DNA from 3 places in the Micromonospora sp. LH3U1 genome. Region 2 is predicted to be linked to each of the others. Evidence: predicted binding sites of a transcription regulator. Region 2 holds the regulator's gene; each other region holds the start of a gene.
The links. Region 2 encodes HrcA, which represses chaperone genes, less so after heat shock. Its sites were predicted from a motif close to GGTTNGCACNCTCNNNNNGAGNGTGCNAACC; they were not measured.
Positions count from the first base shown of each region.

Region 1: the regulator HrcA is predicted to act here: its motif matches at 1,877-1,907, upstream of groES (co-chaperone GroES).
Region 3: the regulator HrcA is predicted to act here: its motif matches at 3,896-3,926, upstream of groL (chaperonin GroEL).

Region 1 is NZ_CP116936.1:6,234,967-6,241,149, reverse strand. It holds gene ybaK (Cys-tRNA(Pro) deacylase) at 95-574, opposite strand; gene PCA76_RS28565 (THUMP-like domain-containing protein) at 585-1,781, opposite strand; gene groES (co-chaperone GroES) at 2,040-2,354, shown strand; gene groL (chaperonin GroEL) at 2,425-4,065, shown strand; partial or broken gene PCA76_RS28550 (molybdopterin-dependent oxidoreductase) at 4,191-5,856, shown strand; gene PCA76_RS28545 (hypothetical protein) at 6,086-6,183, opposite strand, start outside.
Region 2 is NZ_CP116936.1:5,641,222-5,647,404, forward strand. It holds gene PCA76_RS25775 (serine hydrolase domain-containing protein) at 1-647, opposite strand, end outside; gene PCA76_RS25780 (histidine triad nucleotide-binding protein) at 644-1,003, opposite strand; gene PCA76_RS25785 (SDR family NAD(P)-dependent oxidoreductase) at 1,098-1,859, shown strand; gene PCA76_RS25790 (16S rRNA (uracil(1498)-N(3))-methyltransferase) at 2,004-2,738, opposite strand; partial or broken gene dnaJ (molecular chaperone DnaJ) at 2,740-3,884, opposite strand; gene hrcA (heat-inducible transcriptional repressor HrcA) at 3,959-4,981, opposite strand; gene PCA76_RS25805 (DUF4870 domain-containing protein) at 5,207-5,869, shown strand; gene hemW (radical SAM family heme chaperone HemW) at 5,936-6,183, opposite strand, start outside.
Region 3 is NZ_CP116936.1:6,589,224-6,595,406, forward strand. It holds gene PCA76_RS30275 (S8 family serine peptidase) at 1-683, shown strand, start outside; gene PCA76_RS30280 (GNAT family N-acetyltransferase) at 752-1,687, shown strand; gene PCA76_RS30285 (hypothetical protein) at 1,774-2,022, shown strand; gene groL (chaperonin GroEL) at 2,079-3,701, opposite strand; gene PCA76_RS30295 (hypothetical protein) at 3,974-5,131, opposite strand; gene PCA76_RS30300 (cold-shock protein) at 5,227-5,430, opposite strand; gene PCA76_RS30305 (GNAT family N-acetyltransferase) at 5,688-6,183, shown strand, end outside.

The sequences.
Region 1 (6,183 bases), 590 kb from region 2:
GCGCAGGTGCCAAGTTTGTTGGGAGCGATAACAATTCAGCAACGCGACTGTTACTTCTCGGCTACCCAGGAGGAGTCGGCCGTAATGAAAGCCGTCAGCGGCTCTGCAGCGGGGCCGTGCGGGCGTCGGTCAGCGTCACCAGATCCGCCGCGGCCAGTTCGAGTTGCAGGCCGCGCCGACCAGCCGAGATGTAGATCGTCGGGAGGCCCAGTGCGGAATCGTCCAGCACGGTGGGCAACCGCCGACGCTGCCCGAGTGGGCTGATCCCCCCGCGTACGTAGCCGGTGGCCCGCTCGGCGACAGCCCGGTCGGCCAGCACCGCCCGCTTGCCACCAACCGCTGCCGCGAGCGCCTTGAGATCCAGCTCGCCGGTGACCGGAACGACCGCCACGGTGAGCGCGCCGTCGACCTCGGTCACCAGCGACTTGAACACGCGCTCCGGTGCCACGCCGAGCGCCGCCGCCACCAGGGCGCCGTAGTTCGGTGCGTCCGGCGCCACCCGGTACGGGTGGGTGCGATGCGCGACTCCCCGCTTGACCAACAGTGCCGTTGCCGGCGTGCCCTGTCCTGCCACGTCAGCGACGCTAGTCGACCGGTCGGCCGACGAGCACCGTCGGCGCTCCGCCAACCCGGGTGAGCACCAGACTCGCCGCCGCGTCCCCGGCCAGCCGCAGGTCCCGGCGGAGCTGCTCCGGGGTGAGCGCGGAACCACGCTTGAGGATCTCCACCCGGCCCACCCGACGGTCCCGCAGCAGCGTCCGCAGGCGCTTGAGCGAGAACGGCAGCACGTCGGTGATCTCCAGGCAGCGCGCGTACGGGGTGCGGGTCGGGTGGTCGGCGTACAGGTACGCGATGCTCGGGTCGCCGAGGGTCGCGTCCAGTTCGGTGGCCAGTTCGGCGACGAGGTGCGCGCGGACGACCGCCGAGTCCGGGTCGTACAGGTATCGGCGGGGTGGCCCGACCGGCGCCTCGTCGGCACCCGAGCCGGTGAGCTGGTGGCGATGCACCTCGGCACCCACCTGGCGGTAGAGCGTGGCGCGGCGGGGCACCCCCGCCAGCTCGCCGCACCAGAGTGCGGCCTCGACCAGGTCGCCGTCCACGCCGACCCACTCCGCTTCCGCGCCGGCCGGAATGAGCGCGTGGTCCAGGCCCGGCGCGACCTTCACCACGGTGCGCGGCACCCGCTCGGCCAACCCGGTGACGAAATCCCACGGTGGCGAGTAGGCGCGTGGGTCGAAGATCCGGCGCCCGGTGCCGGTCGCTCGGCGGGCCGGGTCGCAGAAGACCCCGTCGACCCGGGAGACGTCGAACGCGGTGGCGTCGCCGCACTCGACCGTGAACAGCTCGGCCAGCCCGGCCGCCGCGGCGTTGGCGGCGGCCATCGCGGCGGTCACCGGGTCGGCCTCCACCCCGTACACCCGGATGCCGGCGCGGGCGGCGGCCAGCGCGTCGGCGCCGAGGCCGCACCCGAGGTCGGCCAGGGTGCGCACGCCGGCCGCGTGAAGCCGGGCGGCCCGCCGGTCGGCGACCACCCGGCGGGTGGCCTGCTCCAGGCCGGGGCGGGTGAGGAACATCCCAGCGGCGGCCGGGCCGAACTTGCCGATCGCCCGATGGCGCAGCTCGGCCTGAGTGAGTGCCGCCGCGGCCAACGTCGGCGGCACCCCGGCCGCGCGCAGCGCCGACGCCGCAGCCAGCGGATCACCGCCGGCCAGCCCGGTCGCCGCCGTGAGCGCGGCCGACCCCTCGGGGGTACGCAGCGCCGCCAGCTGATCGAGATCCACCCGGTCATTGTCCGGGTCGACCCGGAAATCCGGGCTGGCGGGGCGCGACTCGCTGGCACTCTCCTTGACGGAGTGCTAGCCACGGAATAACCTGCGATTAGCACTCTCACCCTGAGGGTGCCAGCTTCCGGGTCTCGCGACCCGGGCGCGCACGCCAGGCGGACCGGCACCCGCGACGACGGTCCCGCCCGGTGGCATGAGGCAATTGACGCTGGTTGGCCCCGCCGACCAGCAACGAAACCAGTACCCCAGGAGGGTATGCCCGTGACTACCGCGACCAAGGTTGCGATCAAGCCGCTCGAGGACCGCATCGTGGTCCAGGCGAACGAGGCTGAGACCACCACTGCGTCGGGCATCGTGATCCCCGACACCGCCAAGGAGAAGCCGCAGGAGGGCACTGTCCTCGCTGTCGGCCCGGGGCGCGTCGACGACAACGGCAACCGGGTTCCGGTTGACGTGCAGGTCGGCGACACCGTCCTTTACTCGAAGTACGGCGGCACCGAGGTCAAGTACGCCGGCGAGGAGTACCTGGTGCTCTCCGCCCGCGACGTCCTCGCGGTCATCGAGAAGTAACCAACCGATCAGTGACATTGCCCCGGTCCGGCTCGCCGGGCCGGGGCAATGGCGCTTCGAAGGGACATATATGGCGAAGATCCTGAGCTTCTCGGACGACGCCCGGCACCTGCTGGAGCACGGTGTCAACGCCCTCGCCGACACGGTCAAGGTCACCCTCGGCCCGCGCGGGCGCAACGTCGTCCTGGACAAGAAATTCGGTGCGCCGACGATCACCAACGATGGTGTGACCATCGCCAAGGAGATCGAGCTCACCAACCCGTACGAGAACCTTGGCGCGCAGCTGGTCAAGGAGGTGGCGACCAAGACCAACGACGTCGCCGGCGACGGGACCACCACCGCGACCGTGCTGGCCCAGGCGATGGTTCGCGAGGGTCTGCGCAACGTGACCGCCGGGACCAACCCGGCCGGCCTCAAGCGGGGCATCGACGCGGCGGCCATGAAGGTCTCCGAGGCGCTGCTCGGCCGTGCCGCCGAGGTCACCAGCAAGGAGTCGATCGCGAACGTGGCGACGATCTCCGCGCAGGACGCCACGATCGGCGATCTGATCGCCGAGGCGATGGAGCGGGTCGGCCGCGACGGTGTCATCACCGTCGAGGAAGGCTCGATGCTCACCACCGAGCTGGAAGTGACCGAGGGTCTCCAGTTCGACAAGGGCTTCATCTCGCCGAACTTCGTCACCGACCTGGAGGGTCAGGAGTCCGTCCTTGAGGACGCGTACATCCTGGTCACCACCCAGAAGATCTCGGCGATCGAGGAGCTGCTGCCGCTGCTGGAGAAGGTCCTGCAGAACAGCAAGCCCCTGCTGATCATCGCCGAGGACGTGGACGGCCAGGCGCTCTCCACCCTGGTGGTCAACGCGCTGCGCAAGACCCTCAAGGTCTGCGCGGTCAAGGCCCCGGGCTTCGGTGACCGGCGCAAGGCGATGCTCCAGGACATCGCGATCTCCACGGGCGCCGAGCTGGTCGCCCCGGAGCTGGGCTACAAGATCGACCAGGTCGGCCTGGAGGTGCTCGGCACCGCTCGGCGCGTCGTGGTCGACAAGGAGAACACCACGATCGTCGACGGCGGCGGCCAGAAGGCCGACGTCGCCGACCGGGTGTCCCAGATCCGCAAGGAGATCGAGGCCTCCGACTCCGACTGGGACCGGGAGAAGCTGGCTGAGCGGCTGGCGAAGCTCTCCGGTGGCATCGCCGTCATCAAGGCTGGTGCGGCCACCGAGGTCGAGATGAAGGAGCGCAAGCACCGCATCGAGGACGCCATCGCGGCGACCAAGGCTGCGGTCGAGGAGGGCACCGTGCCCGGCGGCGGCGCCGCCCTGGTGCAGATCCGCTCGGTGCTCGACGACGACCTGGGCTTCACCGGTGACGAGAAGGTCGGCGTCTCGGTCGTGCGCAAGTCGCTCGTCGAGCCGCTGCGCTGGATCGCACAGAACGCCGGTCACGACGGCTACGTCGTGACGCAGAAGGTCGCCGACCTGAAGTGGGGCCACGGCCTCGACGCTGCCAAGGACGAGTACGTCGACCTGGTCAAGGCCGGCATCATCGATCCGGTGAAGGTGACCCGCAACGCGGTCACCAACGCCGCCTCGATCGCGGGTCTCCTGCTCACCACGGAAAGCCTCGTGGTGGAGAAGCCGGAGCAGGCCGAACCGGCCGCCGCCGGTGGGCACGGCCACGGTCACGGCCACCAGCACGGCCCGGGCTTCTGACCCGGTAGCGACACCCGTTCCGGGGCACACCGTCGTACGGCGGTGTGCCCCGGCTCGTCTTGCCGGTCATTACCGGACGCTGACGTTGTTGGCGACCGGGCAAGATGATCGCGCACACTGGGCCGATGAGCACCACGTCGCGGCGCTACGCCGCGTTGGCCGGAGTGACCGCCGCCGCCGTCGCGATCGGGATCGCCGAACCGGTGGCAGTGCTGACCGGCCCCCGGTCGGCGCCCCTGGTCGCGGTCGGCGGGGTGGTCGTCGACGCCGTCCCCGAGTCGTTGAAGCAGTTCGCCATCGACGTCTTCGGCACCGCCGACAAGGTCGCGCTGCTGGTCGGCACGGCACTGTTGCTCGGAGGGTTCGCCGCGCTGTTCGGCGTGCTGGCGGTCCGCCGGCTGGCACTCGGCCTGGCCGGCATCGCCGCGTTCGGCGCGTTCGGCGTGGCCGCCGCACTGACCCGTTCCGGCGCGGACGCCGCCGACGCGCTGCCGTCGCTGGTCGGCGGCGGTCTCGGCGCCCTGGTGCTCTGGATGTTCATCGCCGGACCGTTCGAGCTGGACCCTGGCCCTGGTCACCACCCCTGCCGACCGCGCCCCCGCCGCGTCGGTGTCGCCCGCCGGCCCGATGCCAGAGTCGCGGGCCGAGCCGGTCACCCCGGTCACCCCGGCCGAGCCGCCGTCGGCGGCCACGATCGAGCCGGCCGGGCCTGCGGCAGTCGATCCGGAGTCGCGGCGGAGGTTCCTCACCGGCAGCGGGGTACTGCTCGGCTCTGCTGTGGTGGCCGGTCTCGGTGGGCGGTGGCTCGCCGGGCGGCGCGGGGTGTCCGCCGCTCGGGACGCCATCCGACTGCCCCCGCCGGTTGCCCCAGCGCCGGCCGTGCCGGCGGGCGCGGACCTCTCGCTGACACAGCTCGCGCCCTACGTCACCTCGAACTTCGGGTTCTACCGGATCGACACCGCGCTGGTGGTGCCCCAGGTGGACCCGGACACCTGGCGGCTGCGCATTCACGGGCGGGTCGGTAACGAGCGCACCTACAGCTACGCCGACCTGCTGGCCCGGCCACTGGTCGAGCGGTACGTCACGCTGGCCTGCGTCTCCAACGAGGTGGGTGGGGACCTGATCGGCAACGCCCGCTGGCTCGGCGTACCCCTGCGGGAACTGCTGGACGAGGTCGAGCCGGACGAGGACGCCGACCAGGTCGTCGGCCGGTCGGTCGACGGCTGGACCTGCGGCACCCCCACCGCCGCGCTGCGCGACGGGCGGGACGCGCTGCTGGCGGTCGGCATGAACGGCGAGCCGCTTCCGGTCGAGCACGGCTTCCCGGTCCGGATGGTGGTGCCCGGCCTCTACGGCTACGTGTCGGCCTGCAAGTGGGTGACCGAGCTGGAGCTGACCCGGTTCGCCGACTTCGACGCGTACTGGGTGCCGCGCGGCTGGTCCGTCGAGGGGCCGATCAAGACCCAGTCGCGGATCGACGCACCCCGGGGGCGCAACCGGCTGACCACCGGGCCGGTGACCGTCGCCGGCGTGGCCTGGGCGCAGCACCGGGGCATCCGCCGGGTCGAGGTACGCGTCGACGGCGGCGAGTGGCAGCAGGCAGAACTGGCCCCGACCGTGTCGGTGGACACCTGGGTGCAGTGGTCCTGGCGCTGGGACGCCACGCCGGGCGAGCACCAGCTCCAGGTTCGCGCGACAGACGCGACCGGCGAAACGCAGACCGAGCGTACGCAGGGCGTCGTCCCGGACGGCGCCACCGGCTGGCACACGGTCACCGTCACCGTTCGCTGACCCACCCGACATAGCGGTCGCCGCCGGGGCGTCCCGCCCTCCGCCGCCCCCGCGCCCAGCGCGCGTCGATCAAGGAGTTGTGGTGGGGGACGAAGTCGCATAAAGCATCCTCGGCCGACCACCACAAGTCCATGATCGACGGAGTCGGCCGGGGGTGCGGCTGTGGGTATGCCGCTGGCCAGCACCCCGGGGTGGGGGTGCCGGCCAGCGGTCGGTGTTCTGCGGTGGGTCAGCTGTTCCAGTGCTGGGCGACGAGGTCGGTGGCCTGCTGCTCCCACTGGGCGTAGGCGTCGGGGTAGGCGGAGACCTGGACGGTCTGCGCGGCCT
Region 2 (6,183 bases):
GGCTCCGGGTGCGCCTCGTCGGAGTACGCGTCGACCAGGAACCCGGTGGCCGCCGTCGACCGAGGCGTCACGGTGGTGTCAGTCAGCCCCAGCGGCGTCAGGATCCGCTCGGTGAGCGCCTGCGCCCAACTCTCGCCGCGTAGCCGGGCGACCAGTTGGCCGAGCACGGCCAGTCCCAGGTTGGAGTAGTGGAACCGGCGGGCGGTCGGCAGCACCCGCTCAGCCCGGTCCAGTTCCGCGAGCAACTGGTCGGTGTCCGGGGCGCGCAGGCTGTCCCAGACGTCGCCGAACGGCTCGCGTTGCAGGCCACCGGTGTGCGACAGCAACCGGCGGATAATCAGCTCGCCGTGCGCCGGAAGGTCCAGGTGCCGGCCCACCGGGTCGTCCAGGTCCAACAGCCCGTCGTCGCGGCACTGCAGGACCAGCACCGCGGTGAAGGTCTTGGTGACCGAGCCGATCCGGAACTGGGTGCCCGGCTCCAGGGAGCTGTCGGTGCCGGTCGCACCGACGGTGCAACTCCAGAGCGGCCGGTCGGCTCGGTGCAGCGCCGCCGACACCGCAGGCACCCGGGCGTCGGCCTGCACCCGCCGAACCAACCGGCCCAACCGCTCGTCCACGCGGGCGTCGGGCGTCGGACCTGCGTTCACGCCAGGTTCCGGGCGAGCATCGGGCCGAGCGGCGCGCCACCGAGCAGGTGCGCGTGCACGTGGAACACCTCTTGCCCGCCGTACGCGCCGGTGTTGAACATCAGCCGGAAACCGTCGCCGAGCAGGCCCTCGTCCTCGGCGACCGCGGCGGACGTCGCCAACACATCCGCAGCCAGCGCCGGGTCACCCTGGACGAGCGTGGCCACATCGGCGTAGTGCTCCTTCGGAATGACCAGCACGTGCACCGGCGCCTTCGGATCGATGTCGCGGAAGGCGAGCGTGGTGTCGGTCTCCCGAACCACGGTGGCCGGGATCTCCCCGGCGACGATGCGGCAGAACAGGCAGTCGGATCCCATCGGGGCAGTGTAAGGACTAACGGGCCGGGGGCGCTCCGGCGCAGCGCGCCCCCGGCCCGTTCGCAGTGCCGCCGGCTGGGGCAGGATGGCCGGCATGACGGATCGGGCGGTACTCGTGACCGGGGCCTCGCGCGGAATCGGCCGGGCGGTGGCGACGGCGTTCGCGGCCAGCGGTGACCGGGTGGCAATCCACCACCGAGACTCCGCGGACGCGGCCGAGGAGCTGCGCGCGCAACTGCCCGGCGCCGGGCACGTGGTGGTCCGCGCCGACCTCACCGATCCGGACGCGGTCCGGGCCATGGTGGACCGGGCCGCCGAGCTGCTCGGCGGGCTCGACGTGCTGGTCAACAACGCCGGGGTGTACGGCGACCGGGACGACCCGCACCCGATCTTCGGCGCCTCCTACGAGCAGTGGCAGAAGCGCTGGCGGCAGGTGCTGGAGACCAACCTGACCGGCGCCGGCAACGTCACCTGGTGCGCTGCCCAGCACATGCGGGAACGCGGCGGGCGGATCGTCAACGTCTCGTCCCGCGGCGCGTTCCGGGGCGAGCCGGACCAGCCGGCGTACGGTGCCAGCAAGGCGGGGCTGAACGCACTGGGCCAGTCCCTCGCCGTGGCGCTCGCGCCGTACGGCATCGCGATCGCCACCGTCGCGCCGGGCTTCGTGGCGACCGACATGATCACCGAGCACCTGCGCGGCGAGCAGGGCGCGGCGATTCGGGCGCAGAGCCCGTTCGACCGGGTGGCCCGGCCGGAGGAGATCGCCGCCGCCATCCACTGGCTGGCCTCGCCACAGGCCGAATGGGCCTCCGGTGCCATCGTCGACCTCAACGGCGCCTCCTACCTGCGCAGCTGACGCCCCCTCCCCGTCGCTGAATTCCCCGTCGATCTAGGGCATAGCGTCGTTCCAAGAGATCCACTAGCAACGATATGCCCTAGATCGACGGGGACGGGCGGCGGGGACGGGCGGCGGGGACGGGCGGGGGGCAGCGGGGGCGGGTTACCAGCGGCTGAGGCGGGTGGCTAGCACGCTGAGCGCCGCCACGCCGGCGGTGGAGGTGCGCAGCACGGCCGGGCCGAGCCGGACCGGTCGCCCGCCGGCCTCCCGGAAGGCGGTCAGCTCGGCCGGGTCGATGCCACCCTCGGGGCCGACCACCAGGACGATCTCACCGGCGGACGGCAGCTCGGCGGTTGTCAGCCGTTCGTCGGCCTCCTCGTGCAGCACGAACCCGGCGGCGGCACCAGCGATCCGGCGGGCCACCGTGGCGGTGGACTCGTCCGGCGCACCGGCCACCACCGGCAGCCAGGGACGGCGAGCCTGCTTGGCGGCCTCACGGGCGGTGGCCACCCACTTCTCCCGGGCGCGTACGCCCCGGTCGCCCCGCCACTGGGTCACCGAGCGGGCGGCCGCCCAGGGCACGATCTCGTCGACCCCGACCTCGGTCATCGCCTGCACGGCCAGTTCGCCCCGGTCGCCCTTGGCGATGCCCTGCACGGTCACCAGACGGGGTACGGGTGCGTCCGCGTACCCCCGGGTGGTGATGGTCAGGTCCAGGCTGCCCCGGCCGACGGCGGTGACCACGGCGGCGGCCGTGCCGCCCCGGCCGTCGGCGAGCAGCAGCTCCTCGCCGACCCGCAGCCGCTGCACGGTTGCCGCGTGGTGCCCCTCCGGGCCGTCCAGGGTCAGCGCGTCGCTGGTGGGCAGCGCCTCGACCAGGAACAGCGGCGCCGACACCTCAGGCGTGCCCGTTGAACGCGTCGCGCATCCGGGAGAAGAAGCCGCCCTGCTTGGACAGCTCGGCGACCTCTTCACCGCGGGTCTTGGCGAAGTCCCGCAGCATCTTCTCCTGGTCCGGGTCGAGCTTGGTCGGCGTCCGCACGTCCAGGTGCACGTAGAGGTCACCCCGGCCGGTGCCGCGCAGGTGCGGCACGCCCCGGGCGCGCAGTCGCAGCGTGCTGGCCGGCTGGGTGCCGGCCTTGACGTCGAGCGTCTCCTCGCTGTCCAGGGTCTTGATGGTCAGCCGGGTGCCGAGCGCCGCCGCGGTCATCGGAACGGTGACGCGGCAGTGCAGGTCGTCGCCCTTGCGGGAGTACACGTCGTGCGGCCGCTCGTGGATCTCCACGTAGAGGTCGCCGGCGGTGCCGCCACCCGGGCCCACCTCGCCCTGCTGGGCCAGCCGGATCCGCATGCCGTCCTCGACGCCGGCCGGGATCTTGACGGTCAGTGAGCGGCGGGTGCGCACCCGGCCGTCCCCGGCGCAGGTGGGGCAGGGGTGCGGGATGGTGGTGCCGTAGCCCTGGCACACGGTGCACGGCCGGGCGGAGACCACCTGGCCGAGGAAGGTGCGCTGCACCGATTGCACCTCGCCCCGACCGGCGCACGCCTCGCAGGTCGCCAGGTGGGTGCCGGCGGCCGTGCCGGCGCCGGAACAGGTGGTGCAGAGCACCGCGGTGTCGACGGTGATCGGCGCTTCGACGCCGAACGCCGTCTCGTGCAGGTCGAGCTCAAGCCGCAGGATCGCGTCCGCGCCCGGACGGGTGCGCGGACGGGGCCACGGGCGCCGCCCGCCGCGCCTCCGAAGAACGCGTCCATGATGTCCTGGAAACCGACGAACGGACCGGCTCCGCCGGGGCCGCCCGGGCCGCCGGCACCGCCGCCACCGGGTGCGAGCGGGTCGCCACCCAGGTCGACGATCTGCCGCTTCCGGTCGTCCGAGAGGACCTCGTACGCGGCGTTGATGTCCTTGAACTTCTCCTGAGCCTCCGGGTCCGGATTGACGTCCGGATGGAACTGGCGCGCCAGCTTGCGGTAGGCGCGCTTGATCTCGTCATCGGAGGCTTCTCGGCTCACACCGAGAATGCCGTAGTAGTCCCTGGCCACTGCGTTCCGTGTCCTCATGTTCGTCTCGCGTTGCGCCGATCCGGCGGCAGCAGCCGGCCGTCGGCCCTGACTGATCAGTTCTGGGCCAGCAACTCGCCCACGTAGCGTGCCACGGCGCGCACCGTGGCGATGGTGCCGGGGTAGTCCATCCGGGTGGGCCCCAGCACCCCCAGGCCGCCGACGATGGTGGCGCCCGGGCCGTACCCGGTGCTGACCACGGAGGCGGCCCGCAGGTTGTCGAACTCGTTCTCGTCGCCGATCAGCACCCGGGTCGTGCTCGGCTCGGTCTCGCCGATGAGCTTGAGGAGCACGACCTCCTCCTCCAGCGCCTCGAGGATCGGCCGCAGGGAGCCTTGGAAGTCGAGCAGGCCACCTCGGGTGAGGTTGGCGGTGCCGGCCAGCGCGATGCGCTCCTCGTGCCGCTCGACGAGCGTCTCCAGGAGCACCGTGGCGAGTGTGGTCATCGCCGGACGCAGCTCGGCGGCTGCCTCCTCGACCAGCGCCTGCACCAACGGCGGCGTATCGGACAGCCGGGCGCCGGCGAGCTTTTCGTTGACCAGCCGACGCAGGTCGGTGACGTCGTCGACGGGCACCGGCCCGGGCAGCTCCACCAGCCGCTGCTCCACGCGCCCGGTGTCAGCGATCATGACGAGCATCAGCCGGGTGGTGGAGATCGGCACCAGCTCCAGGTGACGCACCGAGGAGCGGGCCAGGCTCGGGTACTGCACGACGGCCACCTGCCGGGTCAGCTGAGCGAGCAGGCGTACGGTGCGGTGCACGACGTCGTCGAGGTCGACCGCGCCGACCAGGAAACGCTCGATGGCCCGGCGCTCGGCCGGGCTGAGCGGCTTGACCCGGGACAACCGGTCGACGAAGAGCCGGTAGCCACGGTCGGTGGGCACCCGGCCGGCACTGGTGTGCGGCTGCCGGATGTAGCCCTCCTCCTCCAGCACGGCCATGTCGTTGCGGACCGTGGCCGGGGAGACCCCGAGTTGGTGCCGCTCGACCAGCGCCTTGCTGCCGACCGGCTCCTGGGTGGAGACGTAGTCCTCGACGATCGCGCGGAGCACGGCGAGTTTCCGGTCGTCGAGACCCATCCTCCGCACCTCCTGTCGCACGTCGGCTGCCGGCGCCGTGGGCCGGCCGGGCCGTCCTGGCACTCGACTGTAGCGAGTGCCAGTCTACGTCGGCGCACCCGCCAGCGCGATGATCAACGGTGGCTCGTCGGTGCGGCCCCCGCCACCCGGCTGGGCCGATCGGCCCACACTGCCGGTCGGTGTCGCTCTGGTGCGGCGTTGCCACTGGCCCCTACCGTGACACCCATGACTGAACCTCCTCGCCCTCCCGGAGCGGGTGACCCCGGCAACTACCCGCCGGAGCCGACCTCTCCGGGCCCGTTCCCTTCGGCCGAGCCACCCACCGCACCACTGTCCGGGGCACCCGGCCCGGGCGGCTATCCCCCGGCCGGTGGCTATCCGCCGCCCACCGGTGACCAACCGCCGTCAGGTGGCTACCCTCCGGCGGGTGGCTATCCCCCGGCCGGGGGCTATCCGCCGCCCGGGGGCTATCCGCCGCCCGGGGGCTACCCCCCGGCTGGCGGCTATCCGACCGGTGGCGCCTACGGCGGCCCCGGCGGCGGCTACGCCAACAACGAGGACAAGACCTGGGCACTGGTCGCCCACTTCGGCGGCGCCCTCGGCGCGCTGATCAGCTTTGGTCCTCTGGGCTTCGTCGCCCCGCTCATCGCCTACCTGGCCCGCGGCAACCAGTCGCCGGCCGTCCGGGCGCACGCCCTGGCCGCCCTGAACTTCCAGATCCTCTGGTCGATCATCGCGTTCGTGCTGCTCTTCGTGAGCTGGTGCCTGCTCTTCCTGCCCAGCATCGCCGTTGTGGTGATCCAGATCCTGTTCGGGATCATCGCGGGCATGAAGGCCAACGAGGGTGCCCCCTACCGCTACCCCATGTCGGCCAGCTTCATCAAGTGAGCCAGCCGGCCGCTCCCCCGGCCGGCCCGTCGCACCCGCTGCCCCGTTCCGGGGCAGCGGGCCCGCTCAGGGCAGCAGGTCGCGGACGACCGCGTCGGCGAGCAGCCGCCCGCGCAGGGTCAGCACCGCCCGGCCGGCCGCGTACGCCTCGGCGTCCAGCAGGCCGTCGGCCAGCGCCCGCTCGGCACCGACCCGGCCGGTGGCGTCGAGCACCGCCAACGGCAGGCCGCTCGCGAGCCGCAGCCGCAGCATCACGTCCTCCATGTGCCCCTCGTCGACCGTGAGCACCTCCCGGGCCAGGCCGGGAGACGCGC
Region 3 (6,183 bases), 950 kb from region 2:
GCTGCGTCAACCTGGACCGCAACCTCGGCAGCCCGGGGCACTACCTGGACTGTCTCCAGTTCATGCTGGCGCCCTTCCCGGCCGGCGGCGACCCGTTCACCGACGGCCGTCCGGAGCGCGCCCCGCAGGTGCTGACCAACTCGTGGGGCTGCCCGCCCATCGAGGGGTGCGACCGGGGCGTACTGCGACCGGCCACCGCCGCGCTGGACGCCGCCGGGATCTTCGTGGTCGCCGCGGCCGGCAACACCGGCCCGTGGTGCGCGTCGATCGACGACCCGCCAGCCCCGTACGCGGACGTGCTGACCGTGGGTGCGGTGGACGCGAAGCGCCGGGTCGCCGAGTTCTCCTCGCGCGGGCCGGTGCCGGGCGGCACGGGTAAGCCGGACGTGCTGGCGCCGGGTGTGGGCGTGGTGTCGGCCATGCCGGGCGGCACGTACGCCGCGCTGGACGGCACCTCGATGGCGACGCCACAGGTGGCCGGGGTGGTCGCGCTGATGTGGTCGGCGAACCCGGCGTTGGTCGGCGATGTGAGCCGGACCCGGCAGATTCTGCGGGACACCGCCACGGCGGCGACACCGACCTACCGCTCCGACAGCCCGACCGACACCTGCGGTGCTCCGTCGAACGTCACCGGTGCCGGCCAGGTCGATGCCTACGCCGCCGTTCGTGCCGCCCAGAAATAGGAAGGTTCCCTTCCTGAAACGAGAGGCGGGGGCGCGGACCGGCACCCGGTGATTTAGGGTCGGCGACCATGGACGCCGAGATCACCGTCACCGAGTTGACCCCCGACCTGGCCCCCACCGTGATACGGCTCTGCGAGCAGGCTCTCGACCTACCCGAGGACGCCGCCGAGGCGGCCCCCATCGTGGACGTGCTCTGGCCCCGGGCCGCCGCCGACCGGGCGGTGGTCGGGCTGGGCGCGTACCGGGGTGCGGATCTGGTCGGGGTGCTGATCTGCTCGGTGTCGTCGACCGATCCGGGTGTCGGGCATGTGGACCTGGTCGCGGTCCTCCCGGATCAGCGCCGCCGGGGCGTCGGCCGGGCGCTGATCCAGAGGGCCGAGCGGGTGCTCGCCGAGCGCGGGGTGACCGAGGTGCTGCTGGTCGGGAACCCGCCGTACTACGCGTGGCCGGGCATCGACGTCCGCTACACGCCGGCGGTCTGCGCCGCCGCCGCGCTGGGCTACGAGCAGGACCGGACCGCCTGGAACATGACCGCGGACCTGTCGTACGACGGGTCGCCGGCACTGCGGTCCACCGAGGCGGCCGAGCGGCGGTTGGCTGATCAGGGCGTGACCGTACGCCGGGCGGAGCCGGCGGACCTGCCGGCGCTGGTCGAGTTCGCCCGGTCCACCTTCGGCGGCACGTGGGACGGCGAGTTGGCCGGGTCGGTGGGTCGGGACGGCGCCGGTTGCCACCTGGCGGAGCGGGGTGGCGAGGTGCTCGGCTTCGCCGCGTACGGGTCGTCCCGGCCGAGCTGGTTCGGGCCGATGGGCACCGCGCCGGCCGCCGAGGGGTCGGGCATTGGCGGGGTGCTGCTGCGGCGCTGCCTCCGGGACCAGCAGGCGGCAGGGCTGGACCGGGCGCAGATTGGCTGGGTGGGGCCGGTGCCGTTCTATTCCGGCAGCGCGGGCGCCCGGATCGAGCGGGTCTTCTTCCTGTACCGGCGGGCAGTCGGCGCAGAATAAAGGGCGAATGGGATATAGACCCAGATAGCGCCATTCGGCCGCATCGGCCATCGACGCCCCCTACCGTTTCGGTAGAGGAGGCAGCCATGACCACGGATGAAGACCAGACCGAGGACGGCCCGCCGATCACCTGGAAACCGGTCGGCGAACTCCCCGGCCAACTGCCGTTCGACCGGCTCGACTACGGCGACGCCGAACAACTGGCCGAGATGGCCACCGACGGCGAGTCGCCGGTGGCCGAGGAGCCGCAGGAAATGGTGGACGCGCCGATCCAACTGCTTCCGCCGTACGACCGGGCGCAGAAACGGCGCAACCAACGCCCACTGCCGACCTGACGACGAACGGGGCGGACCGCGTCAGCGGCCCGCCCCGTTCTGTGTCGGAACTGGACTCAGAAGTCCATGTCCCCGCCACCCGGGCCAGCCGGGGCAGCCGGGTTCTTCTCCGGCTTGTCCGCGACGACGGCTTCGGTGGTGAGGAACAGCGCCGCGATGGAAGCGGCGTTCTGCAGCGCCGAGCGCGTCACCTTGGCCGGGTCGATGATGCCCGCGGCCAGCAGGTCCACGTACTCGCCGTTGGCGGCGTTGAGGCCGTGACCCGCTTCGAGGTTACGGACCTTCTCCACCACAACGCCGCCCTCGAGGCCGGCGTTGACGGCGATCTGCCGCAGCGGGGCGTCCAGCGCGACCTTGACGATGTTCGCACCGGTCGCCTCGTCGCCGACCAGGTCGAGCTTGTCGAAGGCGGTCTTGCCGGCCTGAACCAGCGCGACGCCACCACCCGGGACGATGCCCTCCTCGACGGCGGCCTTCGCGTTGCGAACGGCGTCCTCGATGCGGTGCTTGCGCTCCTTGAGCTCGACCTCGGTGGCCGCGCCGACCTTGATGACCGCAACGCCGCCGGCCAGCTTGGCCAGCCGCTCCTGCAGCTTCTCCCGGTCGTAGTCGGAGTCGCTCTTGTCGATCTCGGCCCGGATCTGGTTGACCCGGCCCTGGATCTGCTCGGCGTCACCGGCACCGTCGACGATGGTGGTCTCGTCCTTGGTCACCACGACCTTGCGGGCGCGGCCCAGCATGTCGAGGCTGGCGGCGTCGAGCTTGAGGCCGACCTCCTCGCTGATGACCTGGCCACCGGCGAGGATGGCGATGTCGGTCAGCATGGCCTTGCGGCGGTCACCGAAGCCCGGCGCCTTGACGGCGACCGACTTGAAGGTGCCACGGACCTTGTTGACCACCAGGGTGGCGAGAGCCTCGCCCTCCAGGTCCTCGGCGATGATCAGCAGCGGCTTGCCCGACTGCATGACCTTCTCCAGGATCGGGAGCAGGTCCTTCACCGACGAGATCTTGCTGTTGGCGATCAGGATGTACGGGTCGTCGAAGACGGCCTCCATACGCTCCGGGTCGGTCATGAAGTAGGCCGAGATGTAGCCCTTGTCGAAGCGCATGCCCTCGGTGAGCTCCAGCTCCAGCCCGAAGGTGTTGCTCTCCTCGACGGTGATGACGCCTTCCTTGCCGACCTTGTCCATCGCCTCGGCGATGATCTCGCCGACGGTGCTGTCGCCAGCGGAGATGGAGGCGGTGGAGGCGATCTGCTCCTTGGTCTCGACGTCCTTGGCGAGCTTGGACAGCTCCTCCGAGACGCTCGCGACCGCAGCCTCGATGCCCCGCTTCAGGGCCATCGGGTTGGCGCCAGCGGCCACGTTGCGCAGGCCCTCGCGAACCAGGGCCTGGGCCAGGACGGTCGCCGTCGTCGTGCCGTCACCGGCAACGTCGTCGGTCTTCTTGGCGACCTCCTTGACCAGCTCAGCGCCGATCTTCTCGTACGGGTCCTCGAGCTCGATCTCCTTGGCGATGCTCACACCATCGTTGGTGATGGTGGGGGCACCCCACTTCTTCTCGAGCACGACGTTGCGGCCCTTGGGGCCGAGGGTCACCTTTACGGCGTCGGCGAGCTGGTTCATGCCCCGCTCGAGGCCGCGGCGAGCCTCTTCGTCGAAAGCGATCATCTTGGCCATACGGCGTTGTCCTCCTGGACACTCACGGGCCACCCGAGTTGTGTGTCCCGGATGGGCCGCCTGGTGTGCGCACCTTGGGACGTCGCCACCTGGCGACGACGACGTCCTTCGGCCGGGCCGGATAGCCCGCGACGACCGGCCATGTGCTGCCCCGGTGTCTCCACACCGGCACAACCTGGCCCCACCGTCCCGACCGTTGGCACTCACGGTATGCGAGTGCCAATGACTTGTTTAGCACTCTCCCCTGCCGAGTGCAAGCACGATGGGGCCGCTCAGCCGAGTTCCGCCGCCAGTCCGGCGCTGTTCACCGGCGCCTCATGAGCCCGCTGCTCGGCGTACGTGACCAGCAGACCGACCATCTGGGCGAGATGCGCCGGCAGGGCCAGAACCGCGGTGACCCCGATCACCGCCACCGCCCCGACCGCGGTACCCGGCGACGCGAATGGATCCGTACCGAAGGCCGAGGTGCCCGCCCCTTCCAGGGCGCCAGCGATCACACTGACGATGATCACCGCCAGGGCCACCAGGGCCACCCGACCGAGCAGCAGGCCGAGCCGGTCGTGGAACATTCCGAACGATCGACCGATCGGGTTGCGACGTTCGAAGAGATAGACCGGGCCGGCCATGCTCAGCGCGAACGCCAGGTAGATGCCCGGCAGCACGCAGAAACAGACGCCGACGCCGATGAGCACACTGATCAGCAGGGTCCAGCCCCACAGCCCGAGTGCCCGGCGGAGGCCGTAGCGCAGCGCCGACTCCAGGCTGGCCGGCTGGCCGGCCGCCTGCTGAGCGATCACCCAACTGCCGGCGGCCCACCCGACGGCCTGCACCAGGCCGATCAACAGGCTGCCGCCGACCAGCACCACGAGAAGGCTCACCAGTTCGACGGCGAAGTTGTCCGGCAACACGGCGGTCGGGTTCGCCTCGATCTGGGCGTCCCAGTTCGCCGACGGATCAACCCCGAGGGAGATCACCGAGAGCACCGCCGCCGGCAACACCTGGGTGAGCAGCATGATGGGCACCAACTGCCGCCAACCCCGGCGCAGCGCTCCCCCGCACCGGTTGAACCAGCCGGCGAGACCGGCACCGGGCGGGGTCACCAGGGCGTCGTTCGGGTCGAACCCATAACCCGGCGGATACCAGGCAGCCTGCGGCCCCGGATACCACGGCTGCCCACCGTAGGGACCCACCCCGGGCGGGTAGCCCCCGGTCGGCGGGAACACCCAGTGCGGGGGCGGCGGACCCCAGGCGCCCTGCGCGGGATCCCAGCCGGGCGGCGGGCCAACCGGGCCGCCCGGCGGTACGCCCGGCCCCCACTCGGGTGGCGTACCCGGTGCCGCGCCGGAACTGCCGGCGGGCGAGGTCGGGTCGGACGGGCCCGGCTCCCCCGACCCGGAGGGAGGGGTGGGCGGGGGTGGCTGGTCGGTCATGAACGCTCCTCAGCATCGGCTGGAACGGTTCACGATCTTCCCGGCTGCGCGCCCGTGCCGCTGCCCCGACTCGCGGGCCGATCGGGTAGGGAAACTCAGGCGATGACGCGTACGTGTTCGGCCTGCGGACCCTTCTGGCCCTGGGCGATCTCGAACTCCACCCGCTGACCGTCGTCCAGCGCCTTGTAGCCGTCCATCTCGATCGCGGAGAAGTGGACGAACACGTCCTGACCGCCGTCGACGGCGATGAAGCCGTAGCCCTTTTCGGCGTTGAACCACTTCACGGTGCCCTGTGCCACGGTGCACTTCCCTCACTCGGCGCGGCGTTGGCTGACCCGGCGCACGGCGCGGCCGGGCGCCCTCGGATCACCGCCTCAGCAATCGATGACGGCCATTGAAGCAGGTGACCGAAATCGCACGTTACACGAGCAGCGACAGCCGCGCACGGCCACAAATCAGGCATATTTCGGGGAGTGATAGAGCCGGCGGCGCGAGGCGACGGAGATCGGGCGCAGCTCGGAAAAAGGCGTTAACCCCCTGTGGTAGGCATGCAGACATGACCACCGAAACCGGCTCAACCGCCGTTCGCCAGGCGGAGATCCGTCGAGTCCGGCCGGAGGACGCCGCCCGGATGCGGGCGCTGCGCCTGGAGATGCTCGCCGACGCGCCGCTGGCTTTCCTGGAGACCCTGGCGGACGCGGCGGCCCGACCGCACACCGAGTTCGCCGCCCGGGTCGCGTACACCTCAGCCGGTCCGAGCAACGCGCAGTTCATCGCCGACCCGGGCGGCCGACTGGTCGGGCACGCCGGTGGCACGGTCGCCCCGAACGAGCCCGGGCTGACAGTGATCTACGCCGTGTACGTCACGCCGACCTGTCGGGGCAACGGGCTGCTCGGCGAGCTGATCGACGGCGTGGCCGCCTGGTCGCGAGCCTGCGGCCGGCCGGAACTGCTGCTGGAGGTCGTGGTCGGCAACGACCGCGCCTACCGGGCCTACCAGCGCCTGGGCTTCATCGACACCGGCGTACGCGTCCCGCACCCCACGATCCCAG